One region of the Stenotrophomonas sp. YJH_SMC_57 genome, then DNA from elsewhere that is predicted to be linked to it. Evidence: predicted binding sites of a transcription regulator. Region 1 holds the regulator's gene; each other region holds the start of a gene.
The links. Region 1 encodes FliA, which starts transcription of late flagellar genes. Its sites were predicted from a motif close to TAAAGTTTNNCNNNCNNNGGCCGATAA; they were not measured.

Region 1 (9,614 bases):
CGCCCGGCCGACAGTTCCCAGTTGGAGGGGAAGGTGGCGGTGGCGATCGGCACGTTGTCGGTGTGGCCTTCCACGCGCACGCTGTTGGGCACATCGCGCAGCACGTCGGCCAGGCTGGCCAGGGTCTGCCGTGCGTGCACGTCCAGCGCGGCCGAACCGGTGGGGAACAGGATGTCACTGTTGATCTCGACCTCGATCCACAGTTCGGTGCGGCGCACGCTGATCATGCCGCGGTCGATCAGCGGCGCCAGCGCGGCGGTGAGGCGGTCGGCGATGCTGTTGAGCTGGCGCTCGGCGCGCGCGATCTGTTCCTGGTTGTGCACCGATACCGGCATGCGCATCTGCGAGGCCATCGACGGCAGCAGCGTCGGGTCATGCGACGGGGCCGGTGCGGACGGACCGATCTTGGTGCCGGACTTGATCACCGACGGGCTGTCCCAGCCGCCACCCTGCACCTGCTTGTTGCCGACCTGCACCGGGTTGATGGTGCGCGGCGCACCACCGAAGGCGTCGGTGAGCGCGTCGGCCATGATCCGGTACTTGCCCTCGTTGACCGAGGAAATGGCATACATGACCACGAAGAAGGCGAGCAGCAGCGTCATCAGGTCGGCATAGGGGATCGCCCATGCTTCATGGTTGGCGTGCTCTTCGTGGTGCTTGCGGCGGGCCATGTCAGTGCAGGAAGCCGGAGAGGTTGGTTTCGATGTTGCGCGGGTTCTCGCCCTGTGCAATCGAGATCAGGCCTTCGATGACCATTTCGCGGTCGCGGGTGTTGTGCGAGATCACACTCTTGAGCTTGGCGGCAATCGGCAGGAACAACAGGTTGGCCGAGGCGATGCCGTAGATGGTGGCGGTGAACGCGGCGGCGATGCCGTGGCCGAGTTTGCTCGGGTCGGCCAGGTTCTTCATCACCGCGATCAGGCCCAGCACGGCGCCGATGATGCCGAGCGTCGGCGCATAGATGCCCATCGCCTCGAACACCTTGGCGCCGGCCTGGTCCTGGTGTTCCTGGCTGCCCAGTTCGATTTCCAGCATGTGCCGCATCGACTCCGGTTCGACGCCGTCCACCAGCAGCTGCAGGCCCTTGCGCAGGAACGGGTCCTGCTGTGCTTCCACCTGCGACTCCAGGCCCAGCAGGCCCTGGCGGCGGGCGATGTTGCTCCACTCGACGATCTGCTGGATCAGCTCACGGCGGTCGCTGTGCGGCGGGCGCACGACCCAGCGCACGATCTTGAACGCGTGCTTGAATACCGCCGGTGAGGTGTGCAGCAGGATCGCGGCGATGGTGCCGACGATGACGATCACGAACGCCGCAGGCGACCACAACGACGCCAGGCCGGCGCCCTTGAGGATGCTGCCACCGACCAGCGAGGCCAGGGCGAGAAAGAGTCCAATGAGGCTGAGTCTATCCATGGTTCCGGTATCGGCGTGTATGAATGGGACTTGAGACACCGGGAGATCGCGTACAGACGGTAGTCACAGTTTTCGGGCCACCGGGCAGGGCCCGGCGGGATTCATCGCAGGCCATCCACATCCAGGATCAGCGCCATGCGACCATCGCCGATCAAGGTTGCACCGGCGTAACCGCGCAGGCCCCGCAGGGCTTTGGGCAGCGGCTTGATCACCACTTCCTCGCGCCCGCGCACCTGGTCCACGACCAGGCCGAAGCGGGCCTCGCCGGCCTGCAGCACCACGATGGTCAGCAGGGTCGACGCGGCTGGCGTCACATCCAGCCACTGGCGCAGATCGACCAGCGGCAGGGTATGCGAGCGCCGGTCGAGCACGGCACGCCCATCGAACCAGCCCAGCGAGGTGCGCGGTGCGTGCAGCACTTCCATCACGCGCGCCAGCGGCAGCGCGTAGACGTCCTCGCCGGCCTGCACCAGCAGGGTAGGAAGAATGGCCAGGGTCAGCGGCACGCGGATCAGGAAGCGGCTGCCGCGGCCCAGTTCCGACTGGATCTGGATCTGGCCGCTCAGTTCGCGGATGCGCGACTGCACCACGTCCATGCCGACGCCACGGCCGGAGATATCGGTGACCTGTTGCTTGGTCGAGAAGCCGGGCAGGAACACCAGGTGCAGGCATTCCTCGCTGCTCAGGCGGGCCGCGGCTTCCGGGTCGATCAGGCCCTTCTCGCGTGCCTTCGCACGCAGCTTTTCCGGGTCGATGCCGGCGCCATCGTCCTGCACCTCGATGCTGACATAGTCGCCTTCCTGCTGGGCCGACAGCCGCACATGGCCCATCCGCGGCTTGCCCTGCGCCTCGCGCAGGTCGGGCATTTCCACGCCATGGTCGATGGCGTTGCGGACCAGGTGCACCAGCGGGTCGGCCAAGGCCTCGACCAGGTTGCGGTCGAGCTCGGTCTCGGCGCCGATCAGCTCAAGGTCCACTTCCTTCTTCAGCGAGCGGGCGACGTCGCGGGCCACCTTGGGGAAACGCGAGAACACCTTGCCGACCGGCTGCATGCGGGTACGCATCACCGCCGACTGCAGGCGCGCGGTGGCGATGTCCAGGGTGGAGACCGCGCGGTCCAGCTCTTCGTCGCGCAGGCGTGCGCGCAGCGTCTTCAACCGGTTGCGTGACAGCACCAGTTCGCCGATCAGGTTGACGATCGCATCCAGGCGCTTGGTGTCCACGCGCACGGTGTGCTCGGCCTCGGCCAGCGGCTTGGCGGCCGGCTTCGCGGGCGGCGTGGGCGCCGCCGGGCGGGGTGCCGGCGGCGGAGCAACCGGCGCGGCGGCGACCGCTTTGCTGCCGGGGGCCGCACCGCCGTGCAGCTGGTCAAGCAGGGCTTCGAACTCGTCTTCGCTGATCAGGCCGTCGTCGGCCTTCTTCGCTGGCGCAACCGCAGTGGGCGCGTTGCCGCCGTGCAGCTGGTCGAGCAGGGCCTCGAATTCGTCTTCGGTGATCAGGTCGCCGCCGCCGGCAGCGGGTGCCGAGGCGGTGGGGGCCACGGTTCCGCCGCCGTGCATGTCGAATTGTGCGATCAGCTCCGGCGGGGCGTAGCCCGGTTCCGTGCCGGAAGACACTGCATCGAGCATCGATTGCAGGTAGTCCAGCGATTGCTGGGCCGCGTCGAAGTGATGGGCCTGCAACACGGCCTGGCCAGCGCGCGCGATGCCAAGCGCTTCTTCGGCGGCGTGGCACAGCTCGACCATGGCGGTGACGCCGAGGAAGCCGGCACCACCCTTGAGCGTGTGGTAACCGCGGAACACCGCATTGAGCTGCTCGCTGTCCTGCGGTGCCTGCTCCAGCGACACCAGCTGTTCGCCCAGGCGGTCCAGGATTTCCTGTGCCTCGATGATGAAATCGGCAGTGATGTCGTCGGATACCGCGCTCATGCTTACAGCCCCAGATCCGACAACAGGTCGTCGGCGTCGTTCTGCGAGACCGCGTGGCGGTCCAGTCCCTTCAGTGCCGGCCCGGCCAGTTCCGGGTCGGTGCGATGCTGTTCCGGCGGCAGGCCGAGCGCGCCGAAGCCTTCGTGCACGCGGCGGACGATGCCGACCACGCGACGGATGATCTGCCCGGTCAGGTCCTGGTAGCTCTGGGTCAGGGCGATCTCGGTGAGGTTGTGGCGGATGCGCTCAAGCTGCGCATCCTGGCCCGGCTGCAGGCCTTCGGCGCGCAGTTGTTCGGTCAGACTGCGGCATTCCTCAGCCAGGTCCAGGGTGCGGTGCGTGGCCTGTTCGGTCATTGCCACCACGTGGTCCAGGCGCGCGCAGGCGTCATCCAGCTCACCGGCTTCGCTGGGTACGGTCGGCAGTTCACCCAGCGCCTGTCCCAGTTCGCGGGCCAGCCGCGAAAGGCCGCTCATCATCGGCTGCGTGCGCAGCGCGACCAGTCCGTCGATACGCTGCCGCCAGGCGGCCTCGTCACCGGACTCCAGTGCGTCCAGGGCTTCCTGCAGGCGCAGGGCGAGGGCGTTCTTGTCGACCGTTGTGTCCATCAGGCGCTGGCCGCCAGGCGTTCGAAGATCTTGCCCAGCTTTTCTTCCAGGGTCTGCGCGGTGAACGGCTTGATGATGTAGCCGTTCACGCCGCTCTGGGCGGCTTCGATGATCTGCTCGCGCTTGGCTTCGGCGGTGACCATCAGCACCGGCAGGGTCTTCAGCTTGGCATCGGCACGGATCGCCTTGAGCAGCTCGATGCCGGTCATCACCGGCATGTTCCAGTCGGTGACCACGAAATCGAACGGCTGGCTCTGCAGCAGCGACAGCGCAGCATGCCCGTCCTCGGCTTCGGCGGTATTGGTGAAGCCCAGATCGCCCAGCAGGTTCTTGACGATTCGACGCATGGTCGAAAAGTCGTCGACGATCAGGATGCGCATGTTCTTGTTCAAAGCAGAGTTCCTTTGTTGTTCATTCCGGGCGGCCGGGGGCAGCCGCCTCGGGGATGTTCATTCTTCCAGGCCGGCGTCCGCCGCCTCGAAAATCTTCAGCCGGCCACGCAGGCGCAGCACGGCCTGGCCGTGGATCTGGCAGACCCGCGACTCGCTGACGCCGAGCACCGCACCGATCTCCTTCAGGTTCAGTTCCTGCTCGTAGTACAGCGAGAGCACCAACTGTTCGCGCTCGGGCAGGTGGCCGATGGCCTTGCCCAGTTCGCGGCCGAACTCGCCGCGCTCCAGCACCTGCTGTGGGGTCGGGCCGCCCTGCGCGACGGTGTCCAGCTCGCCCTGGTCCTCGATGCGCGACTCCAGGCTCAGCACCTGGCCGCGTGCGGCGTCTTCCATCAGCCGCAGGTATTCGGGCAGCGGCATGTCCATCGCGGCAGCCACTTCGGTGGCGCTGGCGGCACGGCCACTGCTCTGCTCGAGACGGCGGATGGTGGCGGCGGCGTCGCGGGCGCGGCGGTGCACCGAGCGCGGCACCCAGTCGCCCCGCCGGATCTCATCGATCATCGAACCGCGGATGCGGATCGAGGCATAGGTCTCGAACGAGGCACCCTGGTCGGCGTCGTAACTGCGCGAGGCCTCGATCAGGCCCATCATGCCGGCCTGGATCAGGTCGTCGACTTCGACGCTGGCCGGCAGGCGCGCGGCCAGGTGGTGGGCGATGCGCCGCACCAGGTCCGAGTGCTGGGCGATCACCTCGTTGGCGGCCGAGCGCTGGACCTCCCGGTACTGGGCTGCGCCTTTCATGCGGCCACCCCGCGTTGCTTGAGGATGCGCTCAAGGAAGAACTCGACGCCGCCGCGCGGTTCGGTCGGCGCCTGCCAGCGCGCGGTGCGACGGGCGATCTCGGTGATCGCCAGCGCCGCCGGGCTGGACGGGTAGGCCTTCACCACCGGCTGCTGGCGCTGCACCGACAGCCGCAGCCAGTCGTCCTGCGGCACGCAGCCCAGGTAGTTCAGCGAGACATCGGCGAGGAATTTCTCGCAGACGCGGGTCAGCTTCTCGTACAGCACGCGGCCTTCGTTGGGGTCGCGCACCATGTTGGCCACCACCTGGATGCGGTCCACGCCGCGTTCGCGCGACAGCACCTTGATCAGCGCGTAGGCGTCGGTGATCGAGGCCGGCTCGTCACAGACCACCACCACGGTGTCCTGCGCGGCCTGGCAGAAGGTCAGCACCCCGTCGGTGATGCCGGCGGCGGTGTCCACCACCATGATGTCCAGCTCGCGTTCCAGTTCGGAGAACACGTTGACCAGGCCGACATGCTCGGCCGGGGCCAGCTCGGCCATGTGGCGGCGGCCGGACGCGGCCGGGACCACCAGCACGCCGTTCGGGCCTTCAACGATGACGTCTTCCAGCGAGCAGCGGCCGGCGACCAGGTCGGCCAGCGTGAAGGTGGGGTTCAGCCCCAGGATCACGTCGATGTTGGCCAGGCCGAGGTCGGCGTCCAGCAGCAGCGTGCGCTTGCCCATGCCGGCCAGCGCCACGGCCAGGTTGGCCGAGACGTTGGTCTTGCCCACGCCGCCCTTGCCGCCGGTGACGGCAATGGTGCGCACAGGGCCGAGCGGCTCGCTGCGGGTGGCCGACAGCGGGAAGGTCTTGGTCAGCTTGGCGTACTCACGCGACGGCATGGTTCAACTCCGGGTTGCAGGGCATATCGGCCGCTCGGCGCAAATCTTCAAGGCGAAGTACAAGATTGGCTGCACTGGCCCGGTGCAGGTCCTCCGGAACGTCCTGGCCATCGGTCACCCAGGTGATCGGCAGGGCGTGGTCGACGGCCACCGACAGCGCGTTGCCGAAGCGGCCGGTCTCGTCCAGCTTGCTCAGTACCAGGCCCTGCAGGTTGGCGGCGCCGAAGCGGCGGACCACCTCGTCCATGTCGCCGAAGCTGGTGTTGGCTGGCAGCACCAGCAGGGTGCGGACCTGGCGGGCGGCGCGCAGCCACTGCAGCTGGGCGGCCAGTGCACGGTCGCGCGGGCCCAGGCCGGCGGTGTCGATCAGCACCAGCTTGTAGTCCTTCAGGCGTTCCAGCAGCTGGTCCAGGTCGGTGCCGCTGTTGGCCTCGTGCACGGCGATGCCGAGCTGGCGGCCGTAGCCGTACAACTGCTCGCGGGCGCCGATGCGGGTGGTGTCGGTGGTCACCAGGGCCACGTCGCGGGGCGCGTGCTTCTCGGCGAAGCGCGAGGCCAGCTTGGCGATGGTGGTGGTCTTGCCGGCGCCGGTCGGGCCGACCAGGGCGATCACGCCGCCTTCTTCCAGCGGGTCGACCGGAGCGATCGGCAGCTTGCGCGAGATCAGCCCCAGCATCAGGCCGCGGCCACGGTGCGCTTCGGTCTCCAGCGGGATCTGCATGGCCACGTCGCGGGCCAGGCCGGCGTCGAAGCCGTATTCGTCCATCAGGTCCAGCGCGGTGGCGCGTACCGGGCAGCCGCGCAGGCGCTCGTCGGTGAAGCGGTTCATCTCGCGCTCGATCACCTGGCGCATGCCGGCCACTTCGTGGCGCAGCTGGCGGATCTCGGCATCGTCCTGGGCGACCACCGTCAGCGTCGGGGCCGGGGCCAGCACCGGGACCGGGCTGGCTTCGTCGTTGGCGTGCACCGGTGCCGGTTCGCTGGCGGCGATGCCGGGCTGCACGTCGGCCACGGCAGCGGTCGGCAGCGGCGGCGGCTGCACGGCCGCTGCCGGGCTTTCGTGATGCGCCTCGTGCGGCGGATCGATCGGGAAGCGGGCGCGGTTGGCCGGTGCGGCAGCGGCGGTGGCCGGTGCGACGATGGCCTCGGCGAACGGGGCGAAGATCTGTTCCGGCAGCGCCGGTTCGTTGACGGCGGCGCGCGCCAGCGTGGCGGCGAAGCCGGTGCTGCCGCGGGTCGGCACGATCTCGTCGGCGCTGTCCAGGGTGCGGCCGGTGGCGCCGACCGCCGCACGGGCGAGGGCGGCGACGGCCGAGGTGGTGGCGGCCACCGGTTCCGGTGCCGGGGTGTTGCTGCGGCGGCGGGTGACCGCGGCGATCACCGCATCGGCGGCGGTGCGCGGCTTGGGCGCCGGCGGCGGGGCCACGTCGCGGCGCGAGGCCTCCAGTGCACGCTGCACGGCGCTCTCGTCGTAGTTGGCGGCGGCGACGATCTCGATGCCTTCCTCGATCCGGCGGTTGGACAGGATCACGGCGTCAGGACCATGTTCCTTGCGCACCAGGTTCATGGCCGAGCGCATGTCGGCGGCGACGAATCGTTTGATTTTCATGCTGTGGTCACGGGACGAAGACGGCGGGGTGGCGGTCGGGGAACTCGGGTGGTCGGTGGTCTGCACGGTGCGGGTTCCCCTTGGTGTCTGTCTGTTGCGTTGGTTCGAAGGTGGTGTCTGTTTTCTGGCGCATCGAAGGGCGGCGTCAGCTGATCGTTCCGACCAGCTTCAGGCGCTTGTCTTCCGGCACCTCGCTGTAGGCCAGGACCGACAGCGACGGAACGCTGTGGCGGACCAGGCGGGCCAGCGCGGCGCGCACCGGGCCGGGTACCAGCACGACCGCGGGCTCGTTGCGGGCTTCCTGCTTGCTGACACATTCGGCCAGGCTCTGGTGCAGTCGCTCAGCGAGTCCGGGTTCCAGCGCGGCGCCGTTGCCCTGCGTGGACTCCTGCAAGACACGTTCCAATTGCGGGTTGAGGGTGAACACCGGCAGCTCCGCCGACATTCCGGCGATCTCCTGCACGATGAAGCGGCCCAGCGCAGTGCGCACCGCGGCGGTCAGCACGGCCGGGTCCTGGCTGCTGGGCGCATGCTCGACCAGCGCTTCGGCGATCTTGCGCAGCTGCCGGATCGGGATGCGCTCCACCAGCAGGTTCTGCAGCACGCGCACCACCGCAGACAGCGGCAGCGCCTTCGGCGTCAGATCTTCGACGAGCTTGGGCGCGCTCTTGGCCAGGTTGGCCAGCAGGTGCTGCACCTCCTCGTGGCCGAGCAGTTCCGGCGCGTGCTCGCGGATCAGGTGCGAGAGGTGGGTGGCGACCACGGTGGCCGGATCGACCACGGTATAGCCCAGCGTTTCGGCCTGGGCACGCTGGTGCGGCTGGATCCAGGTGGCATCCAGGCCGAACGCGGGGTCCTTGCCGGCGATGCCCTCCAGTGCGCCCAGCGCGCTGCCCGGGTCCAGCGCCAGCTCGCGGTCGGGATGGATCTCGGCGGTGGCCACCGGCACGCCATGCACCAGCACGCGGTAGCCGTTGGCCGGCAGTTCCAGGTTGTCGCGGATGTGTACCGAGGGAATCAGGAAGCCGACGTCCTGGGTGAGCTTGCGGCGCACGCCCTTGATCCGCGCCATCAGCTCGCCGCCCTGGTTGGCGTCCACCAGCGGGATCAGCCGGTAGCCGACCTCCAGGCCCAGTGGATCGACCGGGCGCAGCTCGTCCCAGCTCAGTTCGGCGGTCGGTGCCGGTGCGGCCGGGCGGCCCAGTGCATTGAGCGCGGCCGCGTCGCCGCCCGCGGCTGCGGCATTGGCTGCCGGTGCCTTCTCCTTGCGGTACAGCTTCCAGGCGATGAAGCCGAGGATCGCCGCCAGCGTCAGGAAAGCGACGTTGGGCATGCCCGGCACCAGCCCGACCAGGCCGAGGATGCCGGCGGTGATCGCCAGCGCGCGGTACTGGCCGAACACCTGGCCGGTCATGGCCTGGGCCATGTCCTGCGAACGCGAGGCACGGGTGACCAGCATCGCCACCGCGCTGGACACCAGCAGGGCCGGCAGCTGCGCCACCAGGCCGTCACCGATCGACAGCAGGGTATAGGTGGCGGCCGCCTGCCCGAACGGCATGCCGTGCTGCATCACGCCCACGGCCAGGCCGCCGAGCATGTTGATGAACAGGATCAGGATGCCGGCGATGGCATCGCCGCGGATGAACTTGCTGGCACCGTCCATCGCGCCGTAGAAGTCGGCTTCCTCGCGGACTTCCTCGCGGCGCGCCTTGGCCTCTTCACGCGTCAGCAATCCGGCGTTGAGGTCGGCGTCGATCGCCATCTGCTTGCCGGGCATCGCGTCCAGGATGAAGCGCGCGGTCACTTCCGAGACGCGGCCGGCGCCCTTGGTGATGACCACGAAGTTGATGATGGTCAGGATCGCGAACACCACGATGCCGACCGCGTAGTTGCCGCCGATCACGAACTCGCCGAACGCGGCGATGACCTTGCCCGCGGCGTCGTGGCCGTTCTGGCCGTTGAGCAGGATCACGCGGGTG
Region 2 (9,614 bases), on a different contig from region 1:
TCCTTGATGCGGCACGGCCCCTGCGCCATCAGCGTGCGCAGCACCGGGGTGTAGCGCGGCCGATAGTCCAGCTGCAGATCGCGGTAGGCCTGTTCGACGGCCGGGTCGAGCTGATCGAGCAGGGCGCGCAGCAGCGTCCCCAGGGTGGCGTGTTGGAGATCCATGATCGCGATGATATATAAGTGCTTATACATCATCAATGCGGGATGGGGTCATGGCGGTTTCGTGGGTGCTGGGTGCGTTGCTGGCGGCGGCATGCCCGTCCCAGGATGCGGTGCTGCAGGCTGCGGCCACCGCAATACAGGCGCAGTACCTGGACGAGGCCGAGGGTGCCCGCATTGCCGCAGCGGTGCGCGGCTGGTCCAGCCAGCGGCGCTATGCGGACAGCTGCGCGGACCCGCAGGCGTTCAGTGCACGCCTGAACCAGGATCTGGACGTGTTCGATGGCCACTTCCATGTGGAACGCGCGGACGCCGATGCCGGCCAGGACGACTGGCTGATGGCATGGCGCGCGGACGCGCGCGGCAATGGTGCCGGCGTGCGCGAGGTACGGGTGCTGGAGGGCAACATCGGCTACCTGCGCCTGAGTACCTTCTATCCGCTCGACCTCGCCCGGCCAAAGCTGGCGGCAGCGTTCAGCCTGCTGGCCGATACCGACGGCCTGGTGCTGGACCTGCGCCAGAACGGCGGCGGTGATGATGGCAGCGCGGATCTGCTGGTGCGCACCCTGCTGGAGCCTGGAATCACCGAGGTACAGGCGCTGGAGCAGCGCGGGCGGCGCACCGCGGTGCGGTTGCCGCCGGCCAGCCTGCCGCCCTACCTGAAGCCGCTGGTGGTGCTGATCGACCGTCGCACCGGCTCGGCGGCCGAGTTCGTCGCGTACTCGCTGCAGGCGGTGGCGCGCGCGCGCATCGTCGGTAGCCGCAGCGGTGGCGCCGCGCACATGTTCGATGATCCTGTGCAGCTGCCCGATGGTTATCAGATCAGCATTCCGGACCGTCAGCCGATCAACCTGCGTACCGGCAGCAACTGGGAACGAACCGGCATCACGCCGGATGTGCCCGGCGGCGATGATCCGCTGTTCATCGCGCGGCAACTGCTGGCGCCGCCAACGCCGCCACGATGAACGCGTTTTTGCAACATCCGGCTATCGCAGACGACATGCTGCTTGCCTAGAATCGAATCATCCCGGTACTTCCCGGGCGCTTCGAGCGAATGGACTCAATGAAGATTCTGTTGACCGGCAGTTCCGGACGGATCGGGCGTGCGATCTTCGGCGCGCTTGCGGCCACCCACGAAGTGGTGGGGCTGGATCGCAGCCCGTTCGCCACCACCCGCATCATCGCCGATGTCACCGATCGCCAGGCCGTGGAACGCGCTGTCCGTGGCGTCGATGCAGTGATCCACACCGCCGCCCTGCACGCACCGCATGTGGGGCTGGTGCCGGATGCGGTGTTCCAGCAGATCAACGTGGAGGCCACCGCGCACCTGCTGCAGGCCGCGCGCGAGGCCGGTGCGCGGCGGTTCGTGCTGACCAGTACCACCGCGCTGTACGGGCATGCGGTGGTGGCGGGAGGCTGCCGCTGGATCGATGAAGACACCGAGCCCTTGCCGCGCACGATCTACCACCGCAGCAAGCTGCAGGCCGAAGCCCTGGCCGTGGCCGCCGCCACGCCGGGCTTCAGCGTGCGCGTGCTGCGCATGGGCCGTTGCTTCCCGGAGCCGCCCGAGCGCATGGCGATGTTCCGCCTGCACCGTGGCATCGACGCGCGTGACGTGGCCAGCGCGCATGCCGCGCTGCTGCTTGATGACGGCGCCGCCTTCGCCCGCTACATCGCCTGTGCGCCGACGCCGTTCCGGCGTGAGGACTGCCTGGAACTGGCCACCCAGCCGCGCAACGTGCTGGCCCGGCGCGTGCCGCAGCTGCTGGCCGAGTTCGACCGCCGCGGCTGGCCGCTGCCGCTGAGCATCGACCGCGTCTACGACAGTGCCCGGCTCCGCAGCGAGCTGGGCTGGCAGCCGCGCTTCGGCCCGGACGATGTGCTGCAGCAGTACGCCGCGGGCAGCATCGAAGTGCTGCCGCGGGCGCAGTGGATCAAGGACCGCGTAGCCGAATAGGGCGGCCGCGGGGCGGGTTGTTGACTTGTCCCTGAGCAGATTCAGGAATGTGCAGGCGGGCCGCCTCAACCTCGTCGGCGGGCGGCCGCTAACCCGGTGCGCTTCCAGCGCCGGGCGTGCCCCGGCGACCGGCGGCCTGCGCGACGGATCGCGCGCCTGCGCGGTGCCCTCGCGGTACCGGTCATCCTGAACTGCCTAGCGGACCCTTCCATGCCTCCTTCCCGTTCCGCCGCTGCCCGCCGTCCGGGCAGCATCGCCCACAAGCTGATGCTGGGCACCGCCGTGATCGCGCTGCTGTGCTTCGGCCTGACCGCGTTCCTGATCTACCGCCAGGCCAGTGCCAGCCTGATCGATGCCTCGCGCCAGACCATGACCAGCGAAGCCAATGCCGAGGCGCGCCAGGTCGCAGCCGATCTGGGCACGGCCTTCGCCAGCAACGACGCGATGGTCGAAGCCGTACTCGCCCAGCGTGCGCGCGGCGATGTACCCGACCGCGCCAGCCTGGCGGCGGTGCTCGGCGAGCAGCTGCGCACCCATCCGGAATGGCTGGGCAAGAGCACCATGTGGGAAGCCGATGCGTTCGACGGCAAGGACGCCGAGTTCGTCAACACCGAGGCGCACGATGCCACCGGCCGCTACATGAGCTACTGGGCCTGGCAGGACGGCGCACCGCAGCAGTCGCCGATGACGGACTACACCGAAGCCGCCGACGGTTCGGCCGACTGGTACATGGATCCCAGCCGCGACAAGCTGCCCAAGGTCAGTGAACCCTACGCCTATGACATCGGCGGCCAGCAGGTGCTGATGAGCACACTGAGCACGCCGATCATCGAGAAGGGCACCTTCCTCGGCGTGTTCACCGTCGACTTCTCGCTGGCGGCGCTGCAGAAGCACCTGGCCACGCTGACGCCGATGGGCGCCGGCCGTGTCGAACTGCTTTCGCCCAAGGGCGTGGTGCTGGCCTCGGCCAACGCCGCCGAGATCGGCAAGCCGCGCAGCGACGCGCTGACCCGCAGCATGCTGGCGGACATCGCCGCCGACCGCCGCTTCGAAGCCTTCACCCCGGATGCCGCCGGCAACGTGCGCGTCTATGTGCCGCTGCGCGTGGGCGACGCCCCGCAGCGTTTCGCGCTGGGCGTGGTGATGCCGCATGCGGTGATCGTGGCCGAGGCGCGCCAGCTGTTGTGGCTGACCCTGCTGGTCGGCGTGGTGGCGGCCCTGGCCCTGAGCGCGGGTGTCTACGTGCTGCTGCGCCGGCTGGCGATCCGCCCGCTGGCCGAAGCCGTGCGCGTGGCTGGCGATGTCGCCGCGGGCAAGCTGGACAGCACCGTGCCGGCGCGCGGCAATGACGAAGTGGGCCGCCTGCTGGAGGCGATGCAGGGCATGCGCGGCCAGCTGCAGGCGGTGATGGCCGCGCAGGCGGAAATGGCACGCCGTCATGACGCCGGCGAGCTCAGCTACCGGATGGACGCGTCGGTGTTCCCGGGCGAGTACGGCCGCATGGTGGCCGACAGCAACCAGCTGGTGGCCTCCAGCAATGCGGTCACCCAGCGCCTGGTGGAAGTGATGCAGCGCTATGCCGTGGGCGACCTCAGCGTGGACATGGAGGCGCTGCCGGGCGAGAAGGCCGTGTTCAGCGCCGCGATGGCCACCACCAAGAGCAACCTGGCCGCGATCAACGATCAGATCCAGCAGCTGGCCGCAGCTGCAGCTGCCGGTGATTTCGCGGTGCGTGGCGATGCGCTGCGCTTCGACCACGACTTCCGCCGCATGGTGGAAACGCTCAACACCATGATGCAGGTCAGCGACCACAACCTGGCCGAGCTGTCGACGCTGCTGCGTGCGATCGCCGCCGGTGACCTCACTGCCCGCATGCAGGGTGACTTCCACGGGGTGTTCGCGGTGATGCGCGACGACGCCAACAGCACCGTGCAGCAGCTGACCGGGATCGTCGGGCAGATCCAGCAGTCCGCAGCCAGCATCCGCCTGGCAGCCGGCGAGATCGCCGCCGGCAACAGCGACCTGTCGCGGCGTACCGAGCAGCAGGCCGCGAACCTGGAAGAGACTGCCGCGTCGATGGAGGAACTGACCTCCACCGTGCGCCAGAACGCCGATCACGCGCTGCAGGCCAACACGCTGGCCGGTTCCGCGGCCGGCGTGGCCAGCGAAGGTGGACAGGTGGTCAGCCAGGTGGTGCAGACCATGGAGCAGATCGAGGCCTCGTCGCAGCGCATTGCCGAGATCATCTCGGTGATCGATGGCATCGCGTTCCAGACCAACATCCTGGCGCTGAACGCCGCAGTGGAAGCGGCACGTGCCGGTGAGCAGGGCCGCGGCTTTGCCGTGGTTGCCAGCGAAGTGCGCGCGCTGGCGCAGCGCTCGGCCGGCGCAGCCAAGGAGATCAAGGAGCTGATCGACGCCTCGGTCGCGCAGGTCGGCGCCGGCGCGGAACTGGTGCATGGCGCCGGTCGCACCATGCAGGAGATCGTCGGCCAGGTCGGGCGGGTAAATGAAATCATGGCCGAGATCTCGGCCGCCTCGCGCGAGCAGTCGGCCGGCATCGAGCAGGTCAACCAGACCGTGGTGCAGATGGACGAGACCACCCAGCAGAACGCTGCGCTGGTGGAGGAAGCCAGTGCCGCCGCGCGGGCGATGGAGGAGCAGGCCGAGCAGCTGGCGGTGGCGGTGTCGCGCTTCCGCCTGCAGGCCGGGCCGGTGGCGGTGGCACGCCGCGCGGCGTGAGCCCTCGGGCGGCGGCCGGGGCGGTCATGGCGATGAACCGTGCACACGGCAACGGGTTCAGGAATGCGCCCCGGCACCGGGAATCCAAGCGTATGGCCGCTGCGGCGCTGCGGCCGGGCGCCGCACCGTCACCCATCCGCCTTGTTTTTAGGATAGGGTGCGCAGTTCCGCTGCCGCCCCAGCTGAATCCGTGCGGCGGCGGGATGTCCATGGAGGTTGCATGACCACACCTGCTACACCGGAAAACGCACCGGGACCGGTGCTCCTGCCGACACCTGAAGTGGTGCAGGCACAACAACTGCTCGCACGCCAGCAACTGGCGGTGGCGATGGACCGTGCACGCACGGCCGCCACGCGCACTGCGGCACCGGCCGCACTGGAAAGCGAGTAACCCGCAACACCGTCGATCGCGCTGGCCCACCGCCAGCGCGATCGCGGCGCGCCGCCGGTCAGAACCGCGCGGTCATGCTGAGGAAGTAGCTGCGCCCGGCCACGAAGTAGTCGGTGGAGCCTTCGGCATAGAGCTTCTTGTCGGCCAGGTTGCTGACACCGCCGCGCAGGGTCAGCACCTCGTTGACGTTCCAGGCGGCGGTCAGGTCATACAGGGTGTAGGCCTTGAGGAAGGTGGTGGCCACGCCGTCCTGCTTGCCGGTGTACTGCGCCGACAGGCTGCTGGAGAACGCCGTGTTCGGCGTCCAGTCCAGCGACGAATAGCCGGAGAACTCCGGCGTGTCGATCAGGTTGCGGCCGGTGGTCAGGTTCTTGGCTTCCTTCATCCAGGTCGCCGAAGTGCGCCAGCGCCAGTGCTCGCCGAAGCGGACATTGAGGTTGCCTTCCATGCCACTGGTGCGCGCGCGCTGCACGTTGCTCATGCGCGTCCACCAGATGCCGTTGAACTGGCCCAGCGGGGCGTACTCGATCTTGTTCCTGAAGTCGGTGTGGAAGTAGGTCAGGCCGGCATCCACCCAGTCGTTGTCGAAGCTGATGCCGATCTCGCGGTTGGTGCTGGTTTCCGGGTCCAGGTCCGGGTTGCCGGCCATGTAGCAGCCGCCGCGGGTATAGCCCAGCGGGATCAGCGAGGTGCAGCCACGGCCACCGGACTGGGTGGCGGCAGTTGCCGAATTTTCGGTCAGGCTGGGCGCGCGGAAACCCTTGGAGACGCCGCCGCGGATCGTCCACTGCTCGGCCGGGTGCCAGACCAGGTAGGCACGCGGGCTGACGTGGCCGCCGAATTTCTCATGGTGATCGAGGCGTGCGCCCAACGTCAGCGCCAGGGTGCGGTGCAGCTTCAGTTCGTCCTCGACGAACAGCGCCCAGGTGTCCACTTCCAGATCGGAGCCGCTGACCGCGTTGCCGGCATAGTCGATCGGTGCACGGCCGATGGTGTCGGTGTTGGTCAGCTCCTGGCGCTTCCACTGGCCACCCACGGCGAACTGGTGTTCAACGCCGAGGGTGAACGGCGTGGTCAGGCTGCCTTCGATGATGGTGTCGGTGGCTTCGGAGCGGCCGGTGGCGCCGATGTCGTTCTTGTACTCGGTCCAGTACGCGCTGATCTTCGAGTTGCCGAAGCGCCACTTGCCATCGTGGTTGAGCGCCAGCGAGCTGCGCTTGAGTTCGGTGGCACCCCACGCACCTTCGTCCTGCTTTTCCAGGGCGGCATCGATGAAGGCCTGCTGCACGCCGTGGCCGGCTTCCAGCGTCAGTTCCTGCGCGTCGCTGAGTTTCCACTGCAGCAGTGCGTCGACATTGCGATCCTTCTCGCCGGCATAGGCATTGCCGTAGACGCCGCCATTGGACCGGTCGGAATCACGGCGCATGCTGTTGGCGCCGATGCGCAGGCCGAAGCGCTCGCCGAGCGGGCCGGAAAACGTAGCGCCGATCTGCTGGGTGTCGCCGCGCTTGTCGTCGCCCGGTCGCGTGTAGCTGTGGGTGGCACTGCCGTTCCAGCCATCACCGATGCGCTTGGTGATGATGTTGATCACGCCGCCCATGGCGTCGGAGCCATACAGCGACGACATCGGCCCGCGCACCACTTCGATGCGCTCGATCTGGTCGGGCGAAATCCAGTTCAGGTCCTGGCGTCCGAGGTCGGGGCGGTAGTTGGTCGAGGCCGAGCTGCCCATGCGCTTGCCGTCCACCAGCACCAGCGTGTAGTTGGACGGCATGCCGCGCAGCTTGATCTTGGACTGCTCGCCGGCCGCGCTGAGGCCGCCGGTCACGCCGGGCACGCGGCTGAGCAGGGTGGCCAGGTCGTGCACCGGCTGGCGCTCGATGTCCTCGCGGCTGATCACGCTGATGCTGGCCGGGGCATCCTTGATCCATTGCTGGTTGCCCGAGGCGGTGACCACCACGGTGTCCAGATCCTTGGTGGAGGCATCGGCGGCGGCATCGGCGGCGGCCAGGCCGGGCAGGGCAAGCAGGCAGGTGGTGGCAACGGCGGCGGCCAGGCGGCTGCGCGCGGGGTGCGCGGAACGGGAACGGAATGACAGGGACATGACGGCTTCCATGGGAGAGGGAGAGACCCGGTGGAAGCGCAGGCGCAGGCAGACAGCAGGCAGCCCCTTCCGTGGGTCGTCGGCGCGCGGCGGGGCCGGCGCGGCTGGGTGGGTCTCAACCGTCGGGAAGACGGTGACCTGCCTGGTTAATGAAATGATAACCGTTCGCGTTTGTTACGATCCAGTACCTGTCGTAATAAAGCGACAACCTCGAGTGCGGGGCGTCATCGCCTGCTGTTTGCTGAATGGGGATAATTCCCGGCGTAGGCCTTCGCACCCGGCTTACATCCGGCGCCCTAGACTGGGGCGCATTTTCGATTCCGCCCCGTTGGAGATCGTGTGGGTTCCGGTAGTGACAGACATCGACTGTGCGGCCAAGGGCCGGCACAGCCAGGACAAGTGCGGGCGCCGGGAAGGCGCGCCGGGAACCTTCGTGCATGTAGCCCGGCCGGGATGGCCGGCCGTGCCGAACGTGCGGAGTAGGTGGTGATGGGGGGTCAGACCATCCACGCGGAAGCGGATGCGCCCCGGCTGGATGCCGGCTGGGCGCTGCTGCCTGCTGAATCTCCGTTGCAGATGCCCGAGCAGACCCTGCGCGAAGGCGTCCTCAAGGTCCGCCGCCATCGCACGTCGCCGCGCCTGATCGGCCTGCGGCGTTTCTACATTTTCGGTGGCACGCTGGGCATGACCGCCGTGGCCACGCGGATGATGTGGCGGGTGCTGTCGACCAATGGCATCAGCGTGCTTGAAGCCTGCCTGCTGGTGTTGTTCGTGGGCCTGTTTGCATGGATCGCGCTGTCCTTCGCCAGCGCACTGGCGGGCTTCCTGACCGCCGTGTTCGACCGTGGCTACCGCCTCGGCATCGACCCGGACAAGCCGCTGCCGACCGTGCACAGCCGCACCGCGCTGCTGATGCCGACCTACAACGAAGATCCGCGCCGCCTGCTGGCGGGCCTGCAGGCCATCTATGAATCGGTGGCCGCCACCGGCCAGCTTGAGCGCTTCGACTTCTTCGTGCTCAGCGATACCCGCCGCGAGGACATCGCGCGCGCCGAAGAGCAGGTGTTCGCCGAACTGCGCGACCGCGTGCCGGATGGCCAGACGCGGCTGTTCTACCGCCGCCGTGGCGACAACAGTGGGCGCAAGGCCGGCAACATCGCCGACTGGGTGCGCCGCTTTGGCGGTGCCTATCCGCAGATGCTGATCCTTGACGCCGACAGCCTGATGACCGGCGACAGCATCGTGCGCCTGGTCGCGGGCATGGAGCACAACGCCGATGTCGGCCTGATCCAGACACTGCCGTCGGTGATCGGCGGCCGCACCCTGTTCGCCCGCATGCAGCAGTTCGGTGGCCGCGTGTACGGCCCGGTGATCGCTCGTGGCGTGGCCTGGTGGCATGGCGCCGAGAGCAACTACTGGGGCCACAACGCGATCATCCGCACCCGCGCCTTCGCCGACCACGCAGGTCTGCCAGCGTTGCCGGGGCGCAAGCCGTTCGGCGGCCACGTGCTCAGCCACGATTTCGTGGAAGCGGCGCTGATGCGCCGTGGCGGCTGGGCCGCGCACATGGTGCCGTACCTGGGCGGCAGCTACGAGGAAGGCCCGCCGACGCTGACCGACCTGCTGGTGCGTGACCGCCGCTGGTGCCAGGGCAACCTGCAGCACGGCAAGGTGGTGGGCAGCCGCGGCCTGCACTGGATCAGCCGCACCCACATGCTGATCGGCATCGGCCATTACTTCACCGCGCCGATGTGGGCAATGCTGATGCTGATCGGCATCGCCATCCCGTTGTTCCAGCAGGGCATCGATTTCAACGCCCTGCTGCACCTGTCGCCCAGCGTGTACTGGCGCGCCCAGGACGAGGAACAGGTGGTGCGCCTGTTCGCCGCCACCATGGCGGTGCTGCTGCTGCCCAAGGTGCTGGGCTACCTGGCGATGCTGCTGGACCCGGTCGACCGGCGCGGCTGCGGTGGTGCGATCCGTGCGTTCGTCTCGATGCTGGTGGAAACCGTACTGGCTGCGCTGATGGCGCCGGTGGTGATGTACGTGCAGTCGCGCGGCGTGGCCGAAGTGCTGTCCGGCCGCGACTCGGGCTGGGACGCACAGCAGCGCGACGACGGTGGCATCTCGTGGCTGGCGCTGATCCGTGGCTACGGTGGGCTGGGCGTGTTCGGTGCCTTCATGGGCGTGCTGGCCTGGGCGGTATCGCCGTCGCTGGCGGCGTGGATGGCGCCGGTGGTGATCGGCATGGTGCTGGCG
Region 3 (9,614 bases), on a different contig from region 1:
TGGACCCACCCTTGGCTGAACTACGCCGGCGTTGCCCTGCAGATCGTGCTGGTGCTGCTGGTCGCCTGGCTGCTGCGGCTGCTCGCCCGTCGCCTGATCCGCCGCTTCGCCGAGCACTACACGCTGCCGCCGGAAATGGTGATGGGCGCACGCCGGATCACCAGCTTCGTGGTCTATTTCAGTGCGCTGCTGTACATCCTCAGCCTGCTCGGCGCGAAGCCGTCGGTGCTCTGGACCGCCTTCACCGGTTTCGCCGCGGTGGGCGCGGTGGCCTTCTTCGCGGCCTGGAGCGTGCTGTCCAACATCTTCTGCACGCTGCTGATCTTCACCACCCGTCCGTTCCGCCTGCACGACTACATCGAGGTGCTGGAGAACGGCGAGAAACCTGGGCTGAAGGGCCGGGTGATCGATGTGAACCTGATCTACACGACGCTGCAGGAAACCGGTGACGGCCACGAAGGCACGGTGCTGCAGCTGCCGAACAACCTGTTCTTCCAGCGCACGGTGCGTCGCTGGCGCGACCCGGCGCAGGCCCCCGGCGGGATCCAGGGCGACGGCTGAGGGGGGGGTTCTTTGCAGGGCTGCGCCCTGCACCCGCCGAGGCAACGTCAACGTCAAAGGCTGGCTTCCTGTGGGATGGCGGGGTGGGTCCGGTGGCGGGAGACGCCGTAAACCCGTCCATGGGGGCTTGGCCGCGGCATCCATGCCGCGGACACTCCCGCCACCGGACCCACCCCGCCTTCGACAGTTTCCCGCGATCTGCCGGAACGGCGTTCCGCTCTGGTGGGTGTCGACCTTGGTCGACACAGTAGAGCCGCGCCATGCGCGGATGATTCATTCGATATCTGACAGAAAAGTCGTGTCGACCAAGGTCGACACCTACCAACAGCCGCGCGTTCCAACGGCCGCCGTTGCCAACAGCGGCGTGAACCCGTCGAAGGTGGGGCGGTGTCGGAGTGCGGGGTGTCAGCCGCATGGGCCCGAGGCATGCCTCGGGCGGGTTGGGCAGGACGCCCAACCCCGGTCTTGCCGTGTGCGCAAGGAACGCGCACACGAGCAAGCGGCTGCCAAGCCTACATGGACGTACTTGCGGCGTCCCCGCACTCCGACACCGCCCCGCCAACCCGCGGAATGCCAGCTTTTGCTTTTGCTGTTGCTGTTGCCTTGGCTTGAAGCATCTGCGGGTGCAGGGCGCAGCCCTGCCGAACATCCCCTACCTCAGCTGGCTGTCCTTGCTGCCGCGCCGGTTGTAGCCGCTGTGCGCGTGTTCCTCATCATCCAGCGCCTGCTGGCAGGCCACGCACAGGCGTACCCCGGGCACGGCCTGACGCCGCGCCAACGGGATCGGCGCGTCGCATTCCTCACAGTGTTCCAGGCCCGGCCCCTGGCGCAGCTGGCGCCGCGCGCGGGCAATCGCATCATCAACGGTGGCGTCGATCTGGTCCTGGACCGCACCATCTCCCGCCCAACCGGTGGCCATGGCCATCCTCCGCAGGTGTGTCGCCTGATATGGGGACGATACACGCCGGCAAAAAGACAGGCCTTAATGTGGAGCCGAGCCGTGTTCGGCTGCTCTTCAGGAAGACGAACAGAACGCGGACGGGTTCGATCGACCCGATTGCGGCTTAATCCCCTCCGTCCCCTTTTTGCTTACCAGACCAGGTCATCCGGCACCTGGAACTGGGCGTAGTAGGCGTCGTCCTCGGCGTTGCCGGTGGAGATCTCGGCGGTCGAGCCCGGCTGGCCGTGGTCGACGATGATCGCTTCCGGGGCGCGTTCACGCACCTTCTCGGCGGCGGCTCGCGGCAGCAGCGCGTAGCCCTCGCCATGGGCAACGATGACCAGCACGCCCACCGACAGTGCCTTGCGCAGCTTGGGGTCGATCAGCAGGGTGCGGATCGCCGCGCCGTCGCTGAAGCGGTATTCGTCATCGCCCTTGTGGGGCACGGCGTGGGCGCTGATGATCTGCCTTGCCTGGGCCTTCTGTTCAGCCTGCCTGGCCTGGGCATTGCGCTCGGCGGCCAGTGCGCGGTCACGCTCGACCTTCTCGGCGCGGGCGCGTTCAGCTTCGCGCTGGACCTCGGCCGAGGTCGGTTCGGCCTTGCCCTGGCGGGCCTTGGCCTGCGCGCTCGCGGCGGCGCTGGCCTGCGACTTCTTGGCCAGGCCGGCCTTGAGCAATTGTTCCTGCAGCGCGTTGGGCTTTGCCATGGTCGATGCGTACCGCGTGTAATCTTGGAGGCTCCATTCTACCGACGCCCCGCCGCCCCTGCATGGCAGTGATGAAGTACCTCACCGGCTATCCCGAGCCCCTGGTCGCCCAGGTCAGCGAACTGCTGGCGCAGGGCAAGCTGGGGCCCTGGCTGCAGCAGCGCTACCCGGACCCGCACGAGGTGCGCAGCGACCGCCAGCTGTACGACTACACCCAGGAACTGAAAGACCGTTACCTGCGCAAGTCGGTGCCGCTCAACAAGGTCTGCTACGACAACACGCTGGAAGTGATCAAGCACGCGCTGGGCACCCACACCGCCATCTCCCGCGTACACGGCGGCCGCCTCAAGGCCAGCCGCGAGATCCGCATCGCCACCGTGTTCCGCCAGGCGCCGGCGGCATTCCTGCGCATGATCGTGGTGCATGAGCTGGCCCACCTGAAGGAAGCCGACCACAACAAGGCTTTCTACCAGCTGTGCCAGCACATGGAGCCGGACTACCTGCAGCTGGAATTCGACACCCGCCTGTACCTGACCGAACTGGCCAACCGCGGCCAGCGCTGATCGGCCGCAGCAGCTACACTGCGCGCCCCCTGCCCGACCTGACCGAACCGCCCGCCATGGAACCGATCCGTCTCGACAAACGCCTGTCCGCCCTGCTCGGCATCCCGCGCGGCGAAGCCCGGCGCTACATCGAGGGCGGCTGGGTCACGGTCGATGGCGAGGTGGTGGAACAGCCGCAGCGCCCGGTCGACGACAACGCCGTGATCGTGGTGGCCGAGCAGGCCAGCGATGACAAGGCCGAGCGGGTCAGCATGCTGCTGCACAAGCCGGCCGGCGTCGCCGCCGAGACCCTGTGCGCGCTGGTCAGCAGCGACAGCCGAAGCGAGCTTGATGCCAGCGGCATCCGTCCACTGCAGCGTCATTTCCATGGGCTGCAGCTGGCGGCATCGCTGCCGGCGGCCGACAGCGGCCTGGTGGTGGTCAGCCAGGACCCGGCCACCCTCGCCCATCTGCAGCGCAACCTGGGCCGCACCGAGCAGGAGTACCTCATCGAAGTGGCCGAAGGCGGCCCCGAGCGCGGTCCGTGGCTGCTGGCGCGGCTGCAGCACGAATCCGGCGGTGCCAAGGTCAGCTGGCAGAGCGAACAGCGCCTGCGCTTTGCCGGCAAGGGGCTGACCGCCAAGGGCCTGCGCGTGGCGGTGACCGCCGCCGGGCTGCAGGTCGCGGCCGTGCGTCGCCTGCGTATCGGCCGCGTGGCACTCGGGCCGCTGCCACCAGGCCAGTGGCGCTACCTGGGCAGTGACGAGCGGTTCTGACCGCATCCACGCATGGCATGACATTGCCTGAAGAAGCCATCCACGCACGGCGTGGATCCATTGCAGCGGGTCCTCCGGCTTTCATCCACGCATGGCGTCGATCTACCATCGGGGCATGAGTCCGCTCAAGCCCCTGTGGCGACGCCTGTTGCGTGTCGCTGCGATCATCATCGCCGCCTTGTTGCTGCTGGTCCTGTCCGGCCTGCTGCTGGCCGACCATCTCACGCCACAGGCACAGGGCGCGCCGTCGCACGTACTGCCACTGCAGCCGGCGCAGACCCGCATCGATCAGCAGATCGTGCCACTGCAGGAGGCCCATCCCGGCAAGTCCGGCGTGGCCTTCCTCAGCGATGGCATGGATGCGTTCGCGGCCCGCGCGATGATCACCGCGCACGCAGGACGCAGCCTGGACCTGCAGTACTACATCTGGCACGACGACCTGGTCGGCCACCTGATGGCCAAGGCGCTGTATGACGCCGCCGAACGCGGCGTGCGCGTGCGCATCCTGTTCGACGACATGAACGCCAGGGACAAGGATGCGCTGATGATGGCGCTCGATGCGCATCCCAACATCGAGATCCGCCTGTACAACCCGTTCCGCAACCGCAGTGGCATCGCACGCACGCTGGAGCTGGTGCAACGCGCCTTCAGCGTGAACCACCGCATGCACAACAAGAGCTGGATCGCCGATGGCCGCATCGCCATCGTCGGCGGGCGCAACATCGGCGAGGAATACTTCAGTGCACGCGACGATGTGAACTTCCAGGATCTTGACCTGGTGGTGGCCGGACCGGCCGTGCAGCAGGCCAACCGGATCTTCGACGATTACTGGAACAGCAGCACGGCCATTCCGATTTCCGCGCTGGCCTCCTACAGCGATGAACAGCTGCGGCAACTCGTGCGGCAGTCGGACCTGGATGCGCTGCATGCCAGGGCGCAGCCCTACCTGCAACGCGTGGCCGCATCGCGCGGCCTGCAGCGGCCTGCGCCGGAGCCCCTGCACTGGAGCGCGAACGTGCGCATCGCCTCCGATCCGCCGATGAAGCATCGCGACGATGATCGCCGCCACTGGCTGGTCAATACGCTCAGCGACGAGCTGGCAACCACCCGTCGCAGCGCACTGCTGATCTCGCCCTACTTCGTGCCAGGCAGCGATGGCGTGGAGGGCCTTTCGGGACTGGCCGCGCGCGGCGCCCAGGTGGGCGTGGTCACCAATTCGCTGGCCGCCAACGACGTGGCTGCGGTGCACGGCGGCTACATGGGCTACCGCGTACCCCTGCTGAAGGCCGGCGTGCAGCTGTACGAACTGAAGGCACACGGCCAGCCGGATACCAGCCTGTTCGGCAGCAGCGGGGCCAGCCTGCATACGAAGGCGTTCGTGGTCGATGACCGCCGCGGATTCGTCGGCTCGTTCAACCTCGATCCGCGCTCGGCCTACCTCAACACCGAAATGGGCGTGCTGTTCAACGATCCGGTGCTGGGTGCGCAGCTGCGCGACGAGTACCTGCGCCTGGCCAGCCCTGCGCACAGCTGGTGGCTGGCCCTGGGCCACGACGATGCGCTGCGCTGGCTGGAGCGGCAGCCGCCGCCGCACTGGGTGGAGGCCGAACCCGGGGCAAGCCTGGGCAAGCGCTGGACTGCACGGGTGATCAGCTGGCTGCCGGTGGAATCGCAGCTGTAGCGCTCAGGGCGACGGCGGTGCCTCCTGCCCGGCCTCATCGCGCGTTTCCACGCTGCGCCCGTGCAGGCGCCGCCAGATCCAGCGCAGGCTATGCGGGGGTGCCGACGGCAGTTGTTCGAGCAGGGCCAGCATGCGGTTCTGGCTGGCATGTCCGTGCCGGCACAGCAGGCTGGCAGCTGCGGCGGCGCTGGCCAGCCGCAGGCTGTCGGCCAGCGGTCCGTCCGCTTCCGGCGCCAGTGCCTGGTGCACCGGTTCGGGCAATTGCCAGGCCGCCGCCACGCGCTGTGCCAGCGGCAACGACCACTGTTGCAGCAGCTGCAGGGCCAGGGTCGGCTCCACGGTTTCGCCGCGTGCCTGCGCTTCCTGCAGCAGCTGGCGCATCACCAGCGCCGCGCCCAGCCCCTGCACCAGTCCCAGCCACTGCGCGGCGAAGGCATCGCCGAAGGTGACCGTGCGTGCGTGGTCGGCGGCCGCGCGCGAAGCCAGCAACGCATGTTCCCAGATGATCGTGCTGAACTGCGGGAACACCTCGCACTGCACCTGCATCACCGGCTGCACCAGCACCGCGCTGATGATCTGGCGCACGCCTTCGGTGCCGACCAGGGTCACCGCCCGCTGCAGGCTTTCCACGGGCCGCTCGTGCACCTTGTAGGCCGGGCTGTTGGCGATGCGCAGCAGGTTGCCGGTCAGCACCGGGTCCTGGCCGATGATCGCCGCCATCACCCGCGCCGAGGCCGCGTCGTCGTTGACGGTCTGGATCAGTTGCGGCAGCAGCTGCGGGCGGCGGGGCAGGTGCCGGGCCGCCCAGTCGCGATCCTGCAGCGCGCGCGCCACCGCCTCGCCCAGCGCCGGGTCCTGGACCGGCGTAGGCTCGCCGGCCAGCCGCGGATACAGCGCCAGCGCATGCAGGCCGCGCTGCAGGTGCTCGGCGATCTCACCCGGCGGCAGGGCCTCGCCCTGCAGGCTGGCCGCGGCGGCAGCCACCGCCTGCCGCGACGCTGCCGCCAACCGCGACGGCGCCGCTCCGGTCGAGCGCGCCAGCCACGCGCGCAGCGATCGCCACCAGGCCGGCGTCATCGCCGCCCGCCCTGTCGTTGTGCTGCCTTTGCCGTCACTGACCGTCCTGCCTCTTCACATGAATCCGGCGACCCGCCTTCGTCGCAGCATCGGCCGCGCTTTCATCTTCTTTAACCAGAAGCCCGCCGATGTCGACGGCAGCAGCCGGAGGAATGGACTAGAATGGCGCCGCGCGACCCGTCCCCCTGCACCGACGACGTCGCTTTTTTTGTTTTTGGGACCCTACCGTTCACTGGCCGTTCGCCGCAGTTCGCCGCTGTTCGCGCCATCGGAGATGCCATGCTATTCGAAACCCTCGCCACCACCGGCCATGAACAGGTGGTGTTCTGCCACAACCACGATGCCGGGCTGAAGGCGATCATCGCCATCCACAACACCACCCTGGGCCCGGCCCTGGGCGGCGTGCGCATGCGCCCCTACGCCAGCACCGACGAGGCGCTGGCCGACGTGCTGCGGTTGAGCCGGACGATGACCTACAAGAATGCGCTGGCCGGCCTCAATGTCGGTGGTGGCAAGGCGGTGATCATCGGCGACCCGAAGGTGGACAAGACCGAGGTGCTGTTCCGCGCCTTCGGCCGTTACGTCGATTCGCTGGGCGGGCGCTACATCACCGCCGAGGACGTCGGTACCGACGTCAACGACATGGAGAACATCTACCTGGAGAGCCAGTTCGTGACCGGCGTGCACCAGGTCCATGGCGGCTCCGGCGATCCGGCGCCGTTCACCGCCTACGGTGCGCTGCAGGCGCTGATGGCGGCGATGCGCTTCAAGTTCGGGCATGAAGAAGTAGGCAAGACCAGCATCGCGGTGCAGGGCCTGGGCCACATCGGCATGGAACTGGTGAAGCTGCTGCGCGACCGCGGCGCCAAGCTGTATGTCACCGATCTGGACAGCAGCCTGGTTGATCGTGCGGTCAGCGATTTCGGCGCCGAAGCGGTCAAGCCGGACGAGATCCACGAGGTCAACGCCGATGTGTTCGCGCCATGTGCGCTGGAAGGCGCGATCAATGCCGATACCCTGCCGCGGATCAAGGCCAAGATCATCTGTGGCACCGCCAACAACCAGCTGTCGAGCCTGGAAATCGGCGACGAGCTGCATGCGCGCGGCATCCTGTATGCGCCGGATTACGCGGTCAACGCCGGTGGCGTGATGAACGTGTCGCTGGAGATCGACGGCTACAACCGCGAACGCGCGATGCGCCTGATCCGCAGCATCTACCACAACCTCACCCGCATCTTCGAACTGTCGCAGCGCGAGAACATCGCGCCGCAGCGTGCCGCCGACCGCATCGCCGAAAGCCGCATCCTGTCGATCGGCAAGCTGAAGATGCCACTGGGCCGCAGCACCCCGCGCCTGGGCAACCTGCGCGGCGGCTGAGCCTGCGGAGGGTCGCGCCGGGCCTGGCCCGGCGCGAACGATCACTCAGAACCCGGTGCTGTAGCGCAGGGCCGCCTGCCGCGCGCCTTCGCCACCGACACGCTGGTCGAAGCCCAGGCTCAGGCGGCCATTGCGGCCCCACCACGATTCCAGCGCCACGCCGAACAGCGCACTTCCGCGTGACGTGTTCCAGCCCGCCAGTGGCGCCCAGGCGTCGACACCGACGAAACTGGCCTGCCAATCCGCATCGGCGCCATCGAGCCGCTGCTGCCACTCGGCATGGCCGCGCAGCGTCCATCGCCCCCATCCACGCTCACCGCGCACACCGGCCAGCATCTGGCTGCGCTGCACCCGGTTGGCATCGCCACGCAGGCCGAAGCCGAAGCCACCCAGCTCCTGGAAGGCGTCGGTCTCCACACGCGTGGTGCTGGCGCCCAGGTAAGGCGTCAGCGATGCAGCGGCGCGGCCGAAGCGATAGCCGCCTTCCACGCTGGCACTGCTGAAGCGCCCGCCGTAGCGCGCAGAGACCCCGTAGGCGCCGGCACCCAGCAGCAGCTGGCGATCCAGCGCACGGGTGAACTGACCGCTGCCGAACTGGGCCAGCGCATAGCCACGCCCCAGGTTCCAGCCGGCATACAACTGCGCCTGCGCCTGGCGATCACGACCGCGCTCTCCATCAAAACTGCTGCCACCGTTGCTGCGGGTCTCGCCGAAGGCCACGCCCATCAGCCCGTTGCTGCCCAAGGCCAGATCCTGGCCAGCCATCCAGCCGCGGCTGTCGGCGCTGTTGCCGGCGAAGCTGCCCTGCCCGGCCTCGCCCAAGGCGCTCTGCCAGGTGCCGCGCAGCCGCGGTGCGGCCTGCACCCGATCGAAACGTTCGGCGATCGCGCGGCGTGACATGTCGATGCTGTCGAACGTGGCCGCCTCGGCCCTCGCATGCGCCTGTCCCGACAGGCTCTGCAGGCTGGCGGCCAGGCCATCACGACCACCGCCGGTCCACTGCAGCGCGCCGGCCGCCGCGCCGAACGGCGAACCCTGCAGGCCGCTGCTGCGATCCAGCGCGTTGAACGCGCCGTCCAGGCGCTGCGCCGCAGCCTGCGCAGAGGCGCTCAGTCCACTGGCGGCAGAAGTGACACTGACCTGGGCCAGGTTCAACCAGGCCGTGGTGCTGTCATAGCCATAGCTGGTCTGCAGCAGTGACAGGCCCTGCAGGCCACTGGACGTAGCCGGTGCAGCAAAGGTGCCGCTGAGGCCGCCTGCGGCATGGATCAGATCCTGGCGACTGCCGTCGCGCGGCACATAGCCGGAGACGAAGCCATGCACGCGCACGCCGCCGTCGATCCTTGCGTTGCCGGTGACCTGCAGCGCATTGGCACCGAGCGCGATCATCAGCTGTGCGCCGGCCTGCTGCGTGTAGTCGCCTTCGATGGTAGCGGTGGTGTTGCCGGTGGTGAGGAACACACTGCTGCCATTGACGACGTTGCCGATCACCCGCGGCATGCCGCCATTGAACTGCAGGCCGGTCGAGTCCGGATCGGGCTGGCCCAGGATGGTCACGTTGGAACGGATGACACCGCCGTTCTGCAGCGACAGGATGCCGCGCTCGATGCGGGTGGCACCGGTGTAGCTGTTGTTGCCGCCCAGCACCAGGGTTCCACTGCCCTGCTTGACCAGGCCGCCACTGCCGACGATGTCGTTGCTCCACAGCGAGCCGGTCGAGGCCACATCCACATTGGCGACCACATCGCCCCAGTCGAAGCGCCCCGGGCCATTGACCGCTCGGCCGATGTCCAGCAGGCCATAGCCGAACACCGGGTCCACGCCGGGCGCGCCGATGTCCTTGGCGGTGCCCAGCAGGGTCTGCCGCACCAGGTCGTTGTTGAAGTACGGGAAACGCTGCCAGACCAGCGCCGCCGCACCGGAGATCAGCGGCGCGGCGAATGACGTGCCGTA

Region 2: AC5P7U_RS05430 (methyl-accepting chemotaxis protein) is a predicted target of FliA. The motif match lies at 2,184-2,210, and genes of this name have one in related genera.
Region 3: AC5P7U_RS00570 (HDOD domain-containing protein) is a predicted target of FliA. The motif match lies at 6,371-6,397, and genes of this name have one in related genera.

What each region holds. Positions count from the first base shown of each region.
Region 1 is NZ_JCAFSZ010000012.1:109,406-119,019, forward strand. It holds gene motD (flagellar motor protein MotD) at 1-671, opposite strand, end outside; gene AC5P7U_RS16810 (flagellar motor protein) at 673-1,413, opposite strand; gene AC5P7U_RS16815 (chemotaxis protein CheA) at 1,515-3,341, opposite strand; gene AC5P7U_RS16820 (protein phosphatase CheZ) at 3,344-3,949, opposite strand; gene cheY (chemotaxis response regulator CheY) at 3,949-4,341, opposite strand; gene AC5P7U_RS16830 (RNA polymerase sigma factor FliA) at 4,399-5,142, opposite strand; gene AC5P7U_RS16835 (MinD/ParA family ATP-binding protein) at 5,139-6,026, opposite strand; gene flhF (flagellar biosynthesis GTPase FlhF) at 6,013-7,635, opposite strand; gene flhA (flagellar biosynthesis protein FlhA) at 7,781-9,614, opposite strand, start outside.
Region 2 is NZ_JCAFSZ010000003.1:289,668-299,281, forward strand. It holds gene AC5P7U_RS05415 (MarR family winged helix-turn-helix transcriptional regulator) at 1-164, opposite strand, end outside; gene AC5P7U_RS05420 (S41 family peptidase) at 215-1,126, shown strand; gene AC5P7U_RS05425 (NAD-dependent epimerase/dehydratase family protein) at 1,225-2,118, shown strand; gene AC5P7U_RS05430 (methyl-accepting chemotaxis protein) at 2,329-4,860, shown strand; gene AC5P7U_RS05435 (hypothetical protein) at 5,081-5,251, shown strand; gene AC5P7U_RS05440 (TonB-dependent receptor domain-containing protein) at 5,310-7,355, opposite strand; gene mdoH (glucans biosynthesis glucosyltransferase MdoH) at 7,845-9,614, shown strand, end outside.
Region 3 is NZ_JCAFSZ010000001.1:119,932-129,545, forward strand. It holds gene AC5P7U_RS00540 (mechanosensitive ion channel family protein) at 1-561, shown strand, start outside; gene AC5P7U_RS00545 (DksA/TraR family C4-type zinc finger protein) at 1,214-1,480, opposite strand; gene AC5P7U_RS00550 (DUF2058 domain-containing protein) at 1,651-2,208, opposite strand; gene AC5P7U_RS00555 (M48 metallopeptidase family protein) at 2,271-2,771, shown strand; gene AC5P7U_RS00560 (RNA pseudouridine synthase) at 2,828-3,526, shown strand; gene AC5P7U_RS00565 (phospholipase D-like domain-containing protein) at 3,618-5,207, shown strand; gene AC5P7U_RS00570 (HDOD domain-containing protein) at 5,211-6,284, opposite strand; gene AC5P7U_RS00575 (Glu/Leu/Phe/Val dehydrogenase dimerization domain-containing protein) at 6,564-7,661, shown strand; gene AC5P7U_RS00580 (S8 family serine peptidase) at 7,707-9,614, opposite strand, start outside.